4 regions of the Pseudomonas flexibilis genome follow, and region 2 is predicted to be linked to each of the others. Evidence: predicted binding sites of a transcription regulator. Region 2 holds the regulator's gene; each other region holds the start of a gene.
The links. Region 2 encodes FliA, which starts transcription of late flagellar genes. Its sites were predicted from a motif close to CTAAAGTTTNNNNNNNNNNNGCCGNTAA; they were not measured.
Positions count from the first base shown of each region.

Region 1 (3,962 bases), 300 kb from region 2:
GGACAGGAAGGCGCGTTCGTGGGGCAGCGGGAACCGGCGACTGCTGCGCCCGTCGGGCGCGGTGATGCGGCAGCCGGCCGCCCAGGGCAACGGGCTGCCCTCGTACTCGATCACGTCGGCGACGATGGTGTGGTTGCGGTAGGTGCAATGCAGACGTTGCATGGCCAGGCCCTCGCGGATACCCATTGGTGTTGAGGGAGGCTGGCCCAGCCTGCGGGCCCCTGCAAGACGTTCCGACGAAAGCGGCCAGCCCGACGCCGGGCTGGCCGCTTCATCCCCTTTACAGGCGGAAGCCGGTCACCAGCTCGTTCAGGCGCACCGCCAGACGCGCCAGTTCGTGACTGGCGGCGCTGGTCTGGTTGGCGCCGGCGGAGGTCTGCATGGCCAGGTCGCGGATGTTGACCAGGTTGTGGTCCACCTCGCGAGCCACCTGGGCCTGCTCTTCCGAAGCGCTGGCGATGATCAGGTTGCGCTCGGTGATATGGCCGATCGACTCGGTGATCTGGCGCAGCGCTTCGCCGGCGGCATGGGCGATTTCCAGCGTGCTCTGCGCGCGCTGGTTGCTGGTCTGCATCGCGCTCATGGCCTGGTCGGTGCTCTGCTGCACCGCCTGGATCATCTGCTCGATTTCCTGGGTGGACTGCTGAGTACGATGCGCCAGGGCACGTACCTCATCGGCCACCACGGCAAAGCCGCGCCCCGCCTCACCGGCCCGGGCCGCTTCGATGGCGGCGTTGAGCGCCAGCAGGTTGGTCTGTTCGGCGATGGCGCGAATCACGTCCAGCACGGTGCTGATGCTGCGCACCTGGCCCGCCAGGTTGTCGACTTCCTGGGCGCTGCTGCCGGCCTCGCGGGTCATCTGGTTGATGGATTCGATAGTGCGCTCCACCTGGTTGCGACCTTCCCGCGCGGTGCGGTCGGAGGCCTGGGAGGCTTCCGAGGTAGCCGTGGCGTTGCGGGCCACTTCATCCACGGCGGTGGTCATCTCGTTGACCGCGGTGGCCGCCTGCTCGATTTCCTGGTTCTGCTGTTGCAGCACGCGGCTGGAGTTCTCGGTGACGGTATTCAGCTCTTCGGCGGCCGAGGACAGCTGGTTCGAGGAATCCACGATGCGCTGCAGGGTATCCCGCAGGTTCTGCTGCATGCGTTCCAGGGCGGCCAGCAGCTGGGCCGGCTCGTCCCGGCCTTCCACACGAATGGCGTGGGTAAGGTCGCCGTTGGCCACCACTTCGGCCATGCGTACCGCTTCGGAGAGCGGCGCAACAATGCTGCGGGTCAGCACGCTGGCCAGCACGATGGTCAGCAGCGCGGCGAGCGCCATGAACACCAGCACGCCGATATCGGCCAGTTCGTATTGCTCATGGGCCTTCTGGGCGAAATCGCCGGCAATCTGCCCCTTGATCTCGATGAGCCGGTTCAACTGCTTACCCAGCTCGATGGACAGACGGTTGTAGTCGCCGCCCAGCAGGGCGCGCATCGGCTCCAGCTCGCCCCGGGCGGAAGCGTCCACAAGGCTCTTGTGGATGTTCACGTAGTCCTGCATGGCCTGGCGCACCAGGCGGAACTGCTCGCGCTCTGCCTCGCTGACCACCAACTTCTCGTAATCGTTCACCGCCTTGGCGAGATCGTTGGCGATCTCGTCCGCGCGGATCAGACTGGCCTTGAGTTTGTCGGGCTCGCGGTCCACATAGAGACGAAACGACATGATGCGCAGGCGCAGCATCTGCTCGCCGATCCAGCCCAGGGCGCGATAGCTGGGCAGCGTGTTGTCCTGCATGGTGAGCGTGGCGCCGCGAATCACCTGCATCTGGCTCTTGGCGAACACGCCGAGCAGCACGACCAGCAGGGCCACGATGGAAAAACTGACGATGGCCCGATGGCCAACCTTGAATCGCCTGAGAAACATGGGGGGAATCCCTTTTCCGCTGAAGGTTTGTTCTTTTTTTGCGTGTCTGTCAGTGGGCAGCGGCCCCACGAGCCCGCCTGCCGCTGATCATCTAATCGGCAACGGAGCGGCATTCATTAGGAAAAAGATAATAAAATGGCGCCAGCATTCCACCTATCCGAACGCCGGCGACGGCAAGATCGAACGCGTTGCGGCCTGATTGAAGGAACGGAATCGAAGGGGAGCCGATGGGCCGGAAAGCCCATCGGCGGGCGGTGGGGGAAGGTCAGGCCTTGTCGATGCCTTTCTTCAGGGTGTCCTTGACGTCGCCCTTGACCTGCTGGGCTTCGCCCTTGCGCTCCTGGATCTTGCCTTCCTGGCGCATGCCCTGGTTGCCGGTGGCTTCACCGACGCCCTGCTTGACCTTGCCTGCCGCTTCGTTGGCCATACCGCGGGCCTTGTCGCCTGCACTGCTCATGGCAAATCTCCCTCACTGATGGGTTCAGTGCAGTGGAGTGGCGGGTCGGGGAAAGGTTTCATCCACCCGGCAAAGGGCGGGACAGAGGCTCGTGGAACATGAATCGCTGCAGAGCTGGCTCTATGCCAGCCCTGCAGCGGCGATCACGCACTCAGGGCTTGTGCGGGCGCGCCAGGAACTCGTGGGATTGCATTTCCAGCAGACGGCTCAGGGTGCGCTGGAATTCGAATTCCAGGCGGCCGCCGGCGTACAGGTCCTTGAGTTCCACTTCGGCGGAGAGGATCAGCTTGACGTTGCGGTCGTAGAACTCGTCCACCAGGTTGATGAAGCGCCGCGCCATATCGTCCTTCATGGCATCCATGCGTTCGACGTTGGCCACCAGCACCGCTTCGAAGATCTTGCCCAGCTCGATGTAGTCGTTCTGACTGCGCGGGCCGTCGCACAGCTCGCGGAATTCGAACCAGGCGATGTCGTTGGCCACCTTGCGGGCGCGGATGATGCGGTTCTCGATCATCAGCGGCTCGTTTTCACGCACCGTGCAATTCTCGGTGAGCAGGCTCTTGAAGCTGCGCTCCAGGCTCAGCTCGGCCTCGGCGTCCAGCGGCCAGTGGTACAGCTCGGCCTGCTCCAGGGCGCGCAGACGGTAGTCGATGCCGCTGTCGACGTTGACGATCTCGGTGTGCTGCTTGAGCAGGGCGATGGCCGGCAGGAAACGGGCGCGCTGCAGGCCGTCCTTGTACAGGCCGTCCGGCACGATGTTGGAGGTGGCCACCAGCGACACGCCGTTCTTGAACAGCTCGTCCAGCAGGGTGGCGAGGATCATGGCGTCGGTGATGTCCGACACGAAGAATTCGTCGAAGCAGATCACCCGGGCCTCGCCAGCGAAGCGCTTGGCGATGATCGGCAGCGGGTTCTTCTCGCCCTTGAGGGTCTTCAGTTCCTCGTGCACGCGCTTCATGAAGCGGTGGAAGTGCGTGCGCATCTTCTGTTCGAACGGCAGCGCGTCGAAGAAGGTATCCACCAGGTAAGTCTTGCCGCGACCCACGCCACCCCAGAAGTAGATGCCCTTGATCGGGCCCTGCGCCTTCTTGCCGAACAGCTTGCCGAGCAGGCCGCTCGATTGCTGCTGTGCGGCCACCAGGTCGTCGTACAGGCGCTGCAGGTGACGCACGGCGTTTTCCTGGGCGGCGTCGTGGAAAAAGTCGGGGCGTTGCAGATCGGCCTGATAGCGCTGGAGTGGAGTCATGGCAGCGTCGGGGTTGGTGGAGGGGGCCGACACTTTAACGGCGCCCTCGGTGCTTGGCAATTTGCTCAGATCGTTCAAGGCAGCTCTTTCCTCAGGTCATGAAAAGTGGCGACCGGCGCGTGCCCGCAGGAGCGAATTCATTCGCGAGCTCTTTTCCAGGCCATACCCAAAGCTCGCGGAAAAGTCCGCTCCCACCCCAGCGGCTCGGCGCCGAACCAACAACGAAGTCAGCTTTCGGCGGCCAGCCCGGCGATGGCGTCGCGCACCCGCAGCATGGCCGCGTCGAGGGCCTCGGGATCGGCGAAGCTCGGGCTGTCGGCGATGCACTCGTCGTCCAGCCACAGGGTGAACTG
Region 1 is NZ_JTAK01000002.1:53,049-57,010, reverse strand. Features, by position in the region: gene PT85_RS04010 (hypothetical protein) at 1-162, opposite strand, end outside; gene PT85_RS04005 (methyl-accepting chemotaxis protein) at 281-1,906, opposite strand; gene PT85_RS04000 (CsbD family protein) at 2,172-2,363, opposite strand; gene zapE (cell division protein ZapE) at 2,515-3,609, opposite strand; gene PT85_RS03990 (tryptophan--tRNA ligase) at 3,837-3,962, opposite strand, start outside.
Region 1: a site for FliA is predicted at 1,999-2,026, ahead of PT85_RS04005 (methyl-accepting chemotaxis protein). Genes of this name have one in related genera too.

Region 2 (3,962 bases):
GGCGGCGTGATTGCCCTGGTCGGCCCGGCCGGCATGGGCAAGACCACCACGCTGGCCAAGATGGCGGCGCGCTACGTGCTCAAGCACGGCGCCAAGAATATCGCTCTGGTGAGCATGGACGGCTACCGCATCGGCGCCCAGGAACAGCTCAAGACCCTTGGCAAGATACTTAACGTGCCGGTCACCCAGGTGGAGCCCGGCGAATCGTTGATCGAGGCCCTGGAGCCGCTGAGGAAGAAGCGTCTGGTGCTGATCGACACCGCCGGCCTACCGACCGCCGATCCGGCCCTGCGCCAGCAGCTCGACGCGCTGGCCGCCGCTGATCTGAACGCCCGCAATTATCTGGTGCTGGCGGCCACCAGCCAGGAACAGGTGTTGCGTGCCACCTATCAGAGTTACAAGCGCTGCGGCCTGGCTGGCTGCGTGATCACCAAGCTTGACGAAGCACTGAGCCTGGGCGAGATCCTCGGCGTGCTGGTCAGCGAGAAGCTGCCCCTGGCCTACCTGGCCGACGGGCCGCGCATTCCCGACGATCTGCATACGCCGCGCAGCCACCAGCTGGTGAGCCGTGCCGTGCGCATGCAGATGTCCGAAGATCCCAGCGAGGATCTGATGGCCGACATGTTCGCCGGCCTATACAACAACACCACGGCGCGTCGCGTCGGATAAGAATCAGGGGAAGCGGCTGGCTAGCCAGACCCTTCGCGCCGCGGCGCGAACAAGGACAGCAGGCCAGACTGGCGAATCAGTGGAGAGAACATGGGTAGCTTGCACCCCGTACAGGTGATCGCCGTGACCGGCGGCAAGGGTGGTGTTGGGAAGACCAGCGTCTCGGTCAACCTGGCGCTGGCCCTGGCCGACCTCGGCCGCCGGGTGATGCTGCTGGACGCCGACCTTGGCCTGGCCAACGTCGACGTGATGCTGGGCCTGACGCCCAAACGCAACCTGGCCGACGTGATCGAGGGCGAGTGCGAACTGCGCGACGTCATCTTGCAGGGGCCCGGCGGTATCCGCATCGTGCCGGCCTCCTCGGGCGCGGCCAACATGGTGCGCCTGACCAGTCAGCAACATGCCGGGCTGATCCAGGCGTTCAGCGACATCAGCGACAGCATTGACGTACTGATCATCGACACCGCCGCCGGTATCGGCGACGGCGTGATCAGCTTCGTGCGTGCGGCCCAGGAAGTATTGCTGGTGGTCACCGACGAGCCCACCTCGATCACCGACGCCTATGCCCTGGTGAAACTGCTCAACCGCGACTACGGCCTGAGCCGCTTCCGCGTGCTGGCCAACATGACGCACACCCCCGAGGAAGGCCGCAACCTCTACGCCAAGCTGACCAAGGTCACCGAGCGCTTCCTCGACGTGGCGCTGCAATACGTGGGGGCGATTCCCGCCGACGAGCTGGTGCGCAAATCCGTGCAGAAACAGCGCGCCGTGTACGAGGCCTACCCGCGTTCCAAGTGTGCGCAGGCCTACCGCGCGGTCGCCCAGAAGGTGGACAGCTGGCCGTTGCCGGCCAATCCGCGCGGCCACCTGGAGTTTTTCGTCGAGCGTCTGGTGAACAGGCCCACAACAGGTTCTTCCGCATGAGCTCACCCGTTCACATGTACAGCCATGCCCAGTCCCGTGACTCCCAGTACCAGCTGATCGAGCGCTACGCGCCGCTGGTCAAGCGGATCGCCTACCACCTGCTCGGCCGCCTGCCGGCCAGCGTGCAGGTCGAGGATCTGATGCAGGCCGGCATGATCGGTCTGCTGGAGGCGGCGAAGAAATACGATTCGGGCAAGGGTGCCAGTTTCGAGACGTATGCCGGCATCCGCATCCGTGGCGCCATGCTCGACGAGGTGCGCAAGGGTGACTGGGCGCCGCGTTCGGTGCATCGCAACAGCCGCATGGTCAGCGACGCCATCCGCGTGGTGGAGGCCAGAACCGGCCGCGACGCTAAAGATCACGAGGTTGCTGCCGAACTCCAGTTAAGTCTCGAAGAGTATTACGCGATCCTCAACGACACCCTGGGGAGTCGCCTGTTCAGTTTCGATGACCTGTTGCAGGAGGGCGAGGGCGGCGGTGCGCTGGAAGATATCGAGCACTCCCACCCGAGCCCTTCGCGCGAGCACGAGGACCAGCGCTTCCAGAATGCGCTGAGCGAAGCGATCGCCAACCTTCCGGAGCGCGAGCGCCTGGTGCTGTCGCTGTATTACGACGAAGAACTGAATCTCAAGGAAATCGGTGAGGTACTGGGGGTCAGCGAATCCCGCGTCAGCCAGTTGCACAGCCAGTGCGCCGCCCGTTTGCGGGCCCGGCTGGGCGAATGGCGGGCTCGCTGACAGGGCTTGCCGGTTTTCTGAAGAAGGGGACGCAGTCGGGATGACCCGGCTGCGTTTTTGGACTGTATGGAGGTCGACCGTTGGACAAAAACATGAAGATTCTCATCGTGGACGATTTCTCGACGATGAGGCGGATCATCAAGAACCTGCTCCGTGACCTGGGCTTCACCAACACCACCGAAGCTGACGACGGCCTCACCGCCCTGCCGATGCTGCAGAGCGGCAACTTCGACTTCCTGGTGACTGACTGGAACATGCCGGGCATGAATGGCATCGACCTGCTGCGCGCGGTGCGTGCCGATGAGCGCCTGAAGCACCTGCCGGTGCTGATGGTGACCGCTGAAGCCAAGCGCGACCAGATCATCGAGGCAGCCCAGGCCGGTGTGAACGGCTATGTGGTCAAGCCGTTCACCGCCCAGGGACTGAAGGACAAGATCGAGAAGATCTTCGAACGCGTCAGCGGCTGAACAGCGCCTTGGGGGCATGATGGAGCAGCACACAGATCCAAGGGGCGAGCTCGAAGCGAGCCTGATGGACAATGCACGGGAGCTGATTCGCAGCCTTGAGCAACGCGACTTCGGCGATGCCGTGCAGATCATCAACGAGCTGAACAAGGTGCGTGACCGTGGCCTGTACCAGGCCGTGGGGCGGCTGACGCGCAAGTTGCACACCGCGATCGTCAGCTTCCATATCGACCCGAATTTCCCCGAGTCGCGGGAGATGTCGGAGATCGCCGATGCCACCGAGCGCCTGAACTACGTTGTGTCGATGACCGAGCGCGCGGCCAATCGCACCATGGACCTGGTCGAGGCCACCGCGCCGGTGATCAGTCGGCTGAACGACGACGCCCGCGAGTTGCGTACCGATTGGCAGCGCTTCATGCGTCGCGAGATGGATGCCGAAGGCTTTCGCCAGCTGGTCAAGCGGGTCGAGCAGTTCTTTGTCCGCAGCGAACGCGAAAGCGAGAAGGTCGGCGCGCAGCTGAACGAGATCATGCTGGCGCAGGACTATCAGGACCTCACCGGCCAGGTCATCAAGCGGGTCACCAATCTGGTCACCGAGGTCGAGCGCGATCTGGTCGAACTGATGCTGATGGCCAGCCAGGTGGACAACTTCGCGGGCATCCAGCACGACCATGCCCAGCTGCGGGCGGAGCTCGATCAACAGAAACAACCCTCGCAGGGTGAAGGTCCGCAGATCCATGCCGATAAACGGGAAGATGTCGTCAGCAATCAGGACGACGTGGACGATCTGCTTTCCAGTCTAGGGTTTTAAGGGGCACGTAATGGGCGTCGATGCCGATGATGAGATCCTTCAGGATTTCCTGGTAGAAGCCGGCGAGATTCTCGAACAGTTGTCCGAACAGCTGGTGGAGTTGGAGAGCCGTCCGGATGACATGGATCTGCTCAACGCGATCTTCCGCGGCTTTCACACCGTCAAGGGCGGCGCGGGCTTCCTGCAGCTGAACGAGCTGGTGGAATGCTGCCACAGCTCGGAAAACGTCTTCGACATGCTGCGCAAGGGCGTGCGCCTGGTCGACGCCGAGCTGATGGACGTGGTGCTGCAGGGCCTGGACGCCATCAACGGCATGTTCGCCCAGGTGCGTGAAGGCAGCGAGCTCACGCCGGCCAG
Region 2 is NZ_JTAK01000002.1:355,281-359,242, forward strand. Features, by position in the region: gene flhF (flagellar biosynthesis protein FlhF) at 1-669, shown strand, start outside; gene fleN (flagellar synthesis regulator FleN) at 760-1,593, shown strand; gene fliA (RNA polymerase sigma factor FliA) at 1,590-2,330, shown strand; gene PT85_RS05455 (chemotaxis response regulator CheY) at 2,423-2,797, shown strand; gene PT85_RS05460 (protein phosphatase CheZ) at 2,817-3,605, shown strand; gene PT85_RS05465 (chemotaxis protein CheA) at 3,616-3,962, shown strand, end outside.

Region 3 (3,962 bases), 110 kb from region 2:
GATGCCTGCGAATGTTCGATACGTTCTGCCTGCTCAACAAACGGTCGATACGCTCAATGAGTGCATCCAGTCCGCCGCGCTGGATTGGGTAATTCTGGTGGAGAACGGTGTCGAGTTCACACCAGGCGGCCTGCATATGCTGGCAGTAGAACTTTCTGGCGGTTTGCCTTGCGATGCCGTTTACGCCGACGAGCTGGCTCGAGGCGACAATGGCGTTCTTGGCGCGCTGTTCCGGCCTGATTTCAATCTTGACCTGACCCTCAGTCTGCCAAGTGCGACTGCACGGCACTGGTTATTCCGGACAGAAGCGCTGCAGGCGCTGGGTGGGTTCGATGCGAGCTACTCCGACGCCTATGAATTCGATTTCATTGTTCGATTGTTGGAGGAGAGGGGGCCGGGAATCATTGGCCACCTGGATGAGCCATTGCTCATTGGCGAAGCCGGCATGTTGGTGACCGTGAACGACGAAGTTGCCATCCTGGAGCGCCACCTACAGCGTCGCGGGTATCCCGGCGGCAAAGTTCTGGCCGAGTTGCCCGGGCGTTACCGCCTGGTGTACGGCCATGAGGAAAAGCCGATGGTTTCCATCATCGTGCCGACCAAGGACCAGCTGCCAATGCTCCTGCGCTGCGTCACCAGCCTGCTGGAGAAGACGCGCTATCCGAACTTCGAAGTGCTGATCGTCGATAACGACAGCGAAACGCCGGAAGCCCGGGAGTGGCTTGATGGCGTCGATAAAATGAAGTCTGACAAGGTTCGCGTACTGCGTTACCCACACCCCTTCAATTATTCAGCTGTCAATAACATGGCGGCGCGTGAGGCGCGCGGGGAGTACCTCGTGCTCCTCAACAACGATACCGCCATCCTCCGTGAGGATTGGCTGGATGCGCTGATGAATCATGGGCAGCGTCCGGAAGTTGGCATCGTCGGCGCCAAGTTGCTTTACCCCAACGGGAAAATCCAGCATGCCGGTGTGATTCTGGGGCTGCGGGGACCGGCCGATCATCCTTTCATCGGGCGTGAGGGTGATGATGCCGGCTACATGCAGCGCATGCAGGTAGACCAGAACCTGAGTGCCGTGACGGCGGCCTGTTTGCTGATTCGTAAATCGGTCTATGACCAGGTGGGCGGCCTGGATGAGTCGTTCAAGGTTTCCTACAACGACGTGGACCTATGCCTGAAGGTGCGAGAGGCCGGCTACCTGATTGTGTGGACACCGCATTCGGTTGTCATGCATGTGGGCAATGTCAGTCAGAACCTTGTCGATCCCGCCAAGGCCGAGGCCAAACGCCAGCGCTTCATGGCCGAGCAGGACGCCATGTATGAGAAGTGGTTGCCTCAGATCGCCCGCGATCCTGCGTACAACCCCAACCTGTCGCTCGGCGGCAATGGCTTTGAAATCGAAACCGATGCCAATCTGACCTGGAGGCCGTTGAGCTGGCGGCCGCTGCCGATTGTGCTGGCCCATATGGCAGACGTGACCGGATGTGGTCAGTACCGGGTCATACAGCCGTTCAATGCAGCCAAGGAGGCGGGTCTCATCGATGGCACGCTGCTGGGCAGGCTGTTGAATGTTCCGGAGTTGGAACGCTACAGCCCGGACGCGATTGTCCTGCAGCGCCAGGTGACCGATGTCCAGTTGGAAATTATCGCTCGGACGAAGAAGTTCTCCCGGGCGTTCAAGGTCTTTGAGCTCGACGACTATCTGCCCAACCTGCCGCTGAAAAGTGTTCATCGGGCCAAGATGCCGAAGGACATTATCAAATCGCTTCGCCGTGGCTTGTCGCTAGTGGATCGCTTTGTGGTGTCGACCGAGCCGTTGGCCGAGGCTTTTGCCGGGATGCATGGTGACATTCGGGTCGTCAGGAACACCCTGAATCCAGGCTGGTGGCATGGTCTGAGCAGTGAGCGTCGGGTATCGAGCAAGCCGCGTGTGGGTTGGGCTGGCGGTTCCAGCCACACTGGTGACCTGGAGATGATTGCCGACGTGGTCAGGGAGTTGGCCAATGAGGTTGAGTGGGTGTTCTTCGGCATGTGTCCGGACAGGCTGCGGCCATACGTCCATGAGTTCCATCCGGGGATCGACATCGAGCAGTACCCGGCGGCCCTTGCGCGCCTGAACCTGGACCTGGCTATCGCACCGGTGGAGCAGAACCTTTTCAACGAATGCAAGAGCAATCTGCGCTTGCTCGAATACGGTGCCTGCGGTTTCCCGGTGGTGTGCTCCGATCTGGTCTGCTACCAGGGTGACTTGCCGGTGACGCGGGTGCGCAACCGCTTCAAGGACTGGGTGGATGCTATTCGCATGCATCTGGCCGACCTGGATGCCACGGCGAAGATGGGGGATGAACTTCGGGCTGCTGTTTGCAGGGACTGGATGCTGGAAGGGGAAAACCTGGAGCAGTGGCGCAACGCCTGGTTGCCCTGAGTCCTGCAAGGCACTTAAAAGCTCGCGGCTGAAGTCGCTCTTACCGGTTCAGCGCGGGCGCTGGCTTCGTGGGAGGGGCTTTGGCCGCGAGCGCTTGGCTTTCATGCAGATCACGCCCAGGCGCTCGTGAGTGGACTCGTCCCAAGGGAAGTGTGCCGCGCTTGGAGCGCTTCGGCTGATATCACCCGTTTGGCTGTCGAAAAACGTGCGCCAAAGCAAGTAATAGCTCCGTGATGGCTAAAAAAACACAGCCAGCCCTAAAGCATCCGAGAGAACCGACGATAACCCTTGTGACAGTTCTCCAGGCCACAACAGGCGCAAGCCCGGGGCGTGGGAACCTCTAAGCCCAACCCATGAGGACTCCATAAATGGCTCTCTCTGTTAATACCAACATCGCCTCTCTGAGCACTCAGAAGAACCTGAACCGTGCCTCGGACAACCTGTCCACTTCCATGCAGCGCCTGTCCAGCGGCCTGCGCATCAACAGCGCCAAGGACGATGCCGCTGGCCTGCAGATCGCCAACCGTCTGACCAGCCAGATCAACGGTCTGAACGTTGCCGTGAAGAACGCCAACGACGGTATCTCCATCGCACAGACCGCTGAAGCGGCCATGGGCGAATCCACCAGCATCCTGCAGCGCATGCGCGAGCTGGCCCTGCAGTCGGCCAACGGTTCCTACGGCGACGAAGACCGCGCTTCGATGCAGTCCGAGTACAGCGCCCTGACCGCTGAACTGAACCGTATCGCCGAAACCACCACCTTCGGTAGCCGCAACCTGCTGGACGGCTCCTTCGGCACCACCGCCTTCCAGGTCGGCGCCAACGCTTACGAAACCATCAACATCAGCATGGACAGCGTTGCTGCCAACAAGATCGGTTCCAACCAGGTCGGTTCGGCCAGCGGCGGCGCCGTGGGCACCACCCCCCTGGCATCCGGTACTGCCACCATCGTTGGCGGCGGCCAGGCTGTGACCGTGTCCTATGACGCCAGCGGCTCGGCCAAGAGCATTGCACAGGCTCTGGACGGTGCCATCGGTGGCCTGACTGTTTCCGCTCGTACCGTTGTCACCCTGGACGGCGATGCACTGAGCTCCGGCTCCGTGGGTAACTTCAAGCTGACCGTGGGCGAAGAGTCCATCGAGATCCTGGGTGCCACCAGCGAGCAGCAGCTGTTCGAGCAACTGCGCGACAACGCCAGCAAGCTGAACGTGACCGTTGCCTACGACGGCAAGGAAATCACCGTCATCAACGAGGCCGGCGAGAACTTCGAAATCGGTGCGGCATCGGGCGTTGCCTTCTCCGCAGGCGGTATCCAGGTTTCCGTTCAGGCTGGCGACGACACCAAGACCGCTGCTACTGCCCTGGTAGACACCCAGATCATCCGCGGCGAAGTCAACGTCGACTCCTCCAAGGCGTTCTCCATCAGCGGAACCGGCTCTGCCGCCACCCTGTTTGGCTCCACTCCGGTTTCGTCCACCCTGTCGACCGTCAAGGATTCCGACATCCGCAGCGCTGATTCGGCTCAGCAAGCCCT
Region 3 is NZ_JTAK01000002.1:242,359-246,320, forward strand. Features, by position in the region: gene PT85_RS04905 (glycosyltransferase) at 1-2,428, shown strand, start outside; gene PT85_RS04910 (flagellin) at 2,797-3,962, shown strand, end outside.
Region 3: a site for FliA is predicted at 2,686-2,713, ahead of PT85_RS04910 (flagellin). Genes of this name have one in related genera too.

Region 4 (3,962 bases), on a different contig from region 2:
GCTTTCTGGCAGCAGCCAGTAGACCCAGAACAGCTGATGCACGATCACGATGCTCCAGAACGGCATCAGGAAGCGGAGCTTGCGTGTCTTGTGGCGCAGGCGCTGCTGGGCAACCAGTGCTCCAGGCCAACCCCCGTAGAGGGCCGCCGCGTGGAGCAGCTTTTCCGGAATGCGCCAACGGCCGCGCTGCGCCTGGCGCTTGTCATGCCGGTACAGGCCGTAGGTCACCAAACTGGCCAGCAGGTAGGCCACCAGTGCAATGGGAAAGCCCAGCACCAGGGCGCTGCCAACCGGGACCGCCATCAGGGCGGCAAACACGAGCAAGTGGGCGGGTTTCAACCTTGTGCTGTGCTCCAGTCGATCCATCCGAACTGCCAGGTAGCGAGAATCAGCAAACCGAACGCGATGCGATACCAGGCAAACGCCGCGTAGCTGTGATTGCCGATGAACCTTAGCAGCGCGCGCACCGCCAGCATGGCGAAGATGAACGACACCACGAAACCCAGCGCGAAGACCGGCAGATCGGCCGGCTGAAACAGGTCCCGGTACTTGTAGCCGGAGTACACCGCGGCACCCACCATCGTGGGCATGGCCAAAAAGAAGGAGAACTCGGTGGCCGCCTTGCGCGACAGGCCGAACAGCAGGCCGCCGATAATGGTCGAGGCCGAACGCGAGGTGCCGGGTATCAAGGCCAGGCACTGGGCGCAACCCACCTTCAGCGCCTGCGACCAGCGCATGTCATCGACCGTTTCGGCCTGAACGGCATGAGGACGCCGCTCCGCCCAGAGCATCACGACGCCACCTACAACCAGGGCAGCAGCCACGGTGATGGGGTTGAAGAGGAACTCGTGGATCAGGTCGGAAAAGATCACACCGATCACAGCCGCCGGCAGGAAGGCCAGCAGCAGGTTGAAAGTGAAGCTCTGCGCCGAGCGCTGACGCGGCAGCCCGACCACCACATCGAGGATCTTGCGGCGGTACTCCCAGACCACCGCAAGAATGGCTCCCAACTGGATGATGATGTTGAACGCCCGCGCCCTTTCCCCGCCAAACCCGATGAGGTCGGCAACGATGATCTGATGGCCGGTACTTGAAATCGGTAGAAACTCAGTCAGTCCCTCGACAATGCCTAGCAGCAAGGCCTGAAAGGCGGTCCAAAGATCCATAACACTCCTTAGGGGGCGGCGCGCTGCGCCCGGTTCGAGAAGGTGCCGGCATCAGGGTCGGCTAGGGGCGCGCCATGCTACCAGAGCTTGGATATCGATGGAAAAACGTTCTTTTCCCGCGGTTCTTGCAGCGATTTATTTATTACCTCCCTATCTAATATTGAATTTTGACTTCCAAGAGGAGTTGAACTTCGCCTAAAGGGTAATGGACGTTATGTCGCACCCTGATGCAACTTACGCCGACTTGCGGCAACCTATCGACTTGAAGCAAAGCAGCCAGAGTCACCGTAAATAAAAATGAATCAGGGTTAACACCATGTTCTTGCGCTCCTTGCCTATTCGCCACCGACTTTGGCTAATCCTTGCCCTATTCCTTTTGATGCTAGTTGTCCAGGGGGTATTCCAGCTCCAGCAACTTTATGGGGATCTGCACCGGGGGAAAGCGGAAAAGACACAGCACCTGGTCGAAAGCGCCCTCGGCATTCTCCAGCAGTACCATCGCCTGGAAACCCAGGGGGTCATGGACCGCGCCAAGGCCCAGGAGGAAGCCCAGAAGCTGCTGGCGCAGTTGCGCTATGGCGAAAACGACTACTTCTGGGTCAATGACCTGCATCCGCGCATGATCATGCACCCGACCAACCCGAAACTGAACGGCGAGTCCCTGCGTGATTACAAGGATCCGGACGGGACGGAGTTGTTCAATGTCATGGTAAGCGTGGTCAAGGCCCGGGGTGCCGGTACCGTCGAATACCGCTGGCCCAAGCCAGGCCACGACACTCCGGTGCCGAAGATTTCCTATGTACAACTCTTCGAGCCCTGGGGCTGGATTCTGGGAACGGGCGTATATATCGACGATATCCGCGAGCAGTTCATTACCCAGACCTTCAAGGCCTCAGCCATTGGCATGGTTATCGTTCTGCTCAGCGGCCTGCTGCTGACGTTGATTGCCCGCAGCATCACCCGGCCGCTGAATGATGCGGTGCAGGCGATGGCCAGTATCGCCAGTGGCGAAGCCGATCTGACACAACGCCTGGAAGCGCGTGGCCGGGACGAGGTCAGCCACATGGCCGAGCATTTCAACCGCTTCACCGCGAACCTTCACCAGCTCGTTGAACGTCTACTCAAGGATGCCGTTTCCCTGCAGCAATCGGCGGACGGTCTCAACCAGGTGGCCGGTAACAGCCAGCAGTTCTGCCAGAAGCAGTCCTTGCAGATGGAGCAGGTTGCCACGGCTGTCAACGAGGTCAGCTACGCCGTCCAGGATGTCGCGCGCAACGCCGAGCAGGCTTCCAGCGAGGTGAACCAGGCCGAAGCCCAGGCCCGCCAGGGTCGTCAGAACATCGACCGCAGCCTCGAACAGATCGACCAGCTGTCGGCGCGAATCGCCCAGGCCGTGGACGTCATCCAGGGGCTGGCCGACGAGAGCACGCAGATTGGTACCGTCGTGGAGGTCATTCGCGGCATCGCCGAACAGACCAACTTGCTGGCGCTTAACGCCGCCATCGAGGCGGCACGGGCTGGCGAGCAGGGTCGAGGCTTCGCCGTGGTGGCGGACGAAGTGCGCCTGCTGGCGCAGCGTACCCAGCAGTCGACTGCGGAAATCCAGCAGATGATCGAGCGACTGCAGGGCAACTCCGGAAACGCGGTCAAGGTAATTGCCGAAAGCAACCAGGCCACCCGACTCACCGTGGAACAGGCTGGCCTTGCCCGGGAGACGCTGGAGCAGATCACCGGGGCGCTGCGCAATCTGGCCGGGGTGAACGCCTCGATTGCCAGTGCCACGCTGCAGCAATCGCACGTGATCGACGACATCAACCGCAACGTCACCGAGGCCGCCGGGCTCGCGCACGAGATCGTGCGATCCGCCGACCAGACCAGCGATGCAGGCCAGCATCTCAACCAGCTGGCCGCACACCTCAACCGCCTCCTCGGCCAATTCCGCGTCTGACCCCCCCCCCTCAGCTGCAGCTGGCAGGGCTTCCCCGATTCCCGGAGAAGCCCTGCCTATCTGTTTCGAACCTTTGACACACCGGAGGGCTCTAGTCCGGTCGCTGTCTCACATTCGAGACAGGTGTTTGGCCTGTTTCGTTTCACCCTCGTTACATCTTGCGCCAAGCGCTCCTCCCTAACTTCCGCAACCTATTGTTTTTAAACACCTTTCAGGAAGCGGCACGACTCCTGCCTGAGCCAGAAGAAATGGATGCACAAGGGATCTGGCATGTATCGCCAAGGCGTAAGGAGTTTCTGGTGCTGAAGCAATTCGTACTTGGATTGGGAGTGGCGATTATCGCTGGCGAAGCGTTCGCGGCGGGAGATGGCACCATCGTCATCCAGCGCGAGCTCCAGCCCCGTGTGGCTTTTCGGCAAACCATGGTGCCCGATCCCCATCCCATCGCGGTTAACCCCAATGTTTCCTCCCAGGTGAACAACCAACTGAGCGGACTGGAGCTCAGCGATGGCGATTTCGCCCACATCACCAGTGGCCAGCGCCTAGGCCACGCCAGCCTGGCTGACGGCGATCTGCCTGGCCTTGATGGTATCCCCTCCACGAATACGCGACTTCCCGGAATGTCCGCCGGCCGAGCCGGCTCATCGGGTGGCAACAGCATTTCCAGCCAGGTCAACAGAAGTGTCCAGAGAGGCCTGGCACCGCTCCAGAACCTGACCGGAGGCCGCTGAGATGAATCGCTGGCTCATGCTGATCGCTCTTCTGCTGGCCCTTCGGGCCCTGGCTGTCGAGCCCAACCCGTCGCACAGCGTGATTGACGACACCGGCATCGACAGCCAGGGACTCGT
Region 4 is NZ_JTAK01000005.1:146,097-150,058, reverse strand. Features, by position in the region: gene PT85_RS12950 (DUF1294 domain-containing protein) at 1-339, opposite strand, end outside; gene PT85_RS12945 (undecaprenyl-diphosphate phosphatase) at 336-1,166, opposite strand; partial or broken gene PT85_RS18615 (cache domain-containing protein) at 1,483-2,259, shown strand; gene PT85_RS18610 (methyl-accepting chemotaxis protein) at 2,380-3,114, shown strand; gene PT85_RS12935 (hypothetical protein) at 3,414-3,845, shown strand; gene PT85_RS12930 (hypothetical protein) at 3,847-3,962, shown strand, end outside.
Region 4: a site for FliA is predicted at 2,287-2,314, ahead of PT85_RS18610 (methyl-accepting chemotaxis protein). Genes of this name have one in related genera too.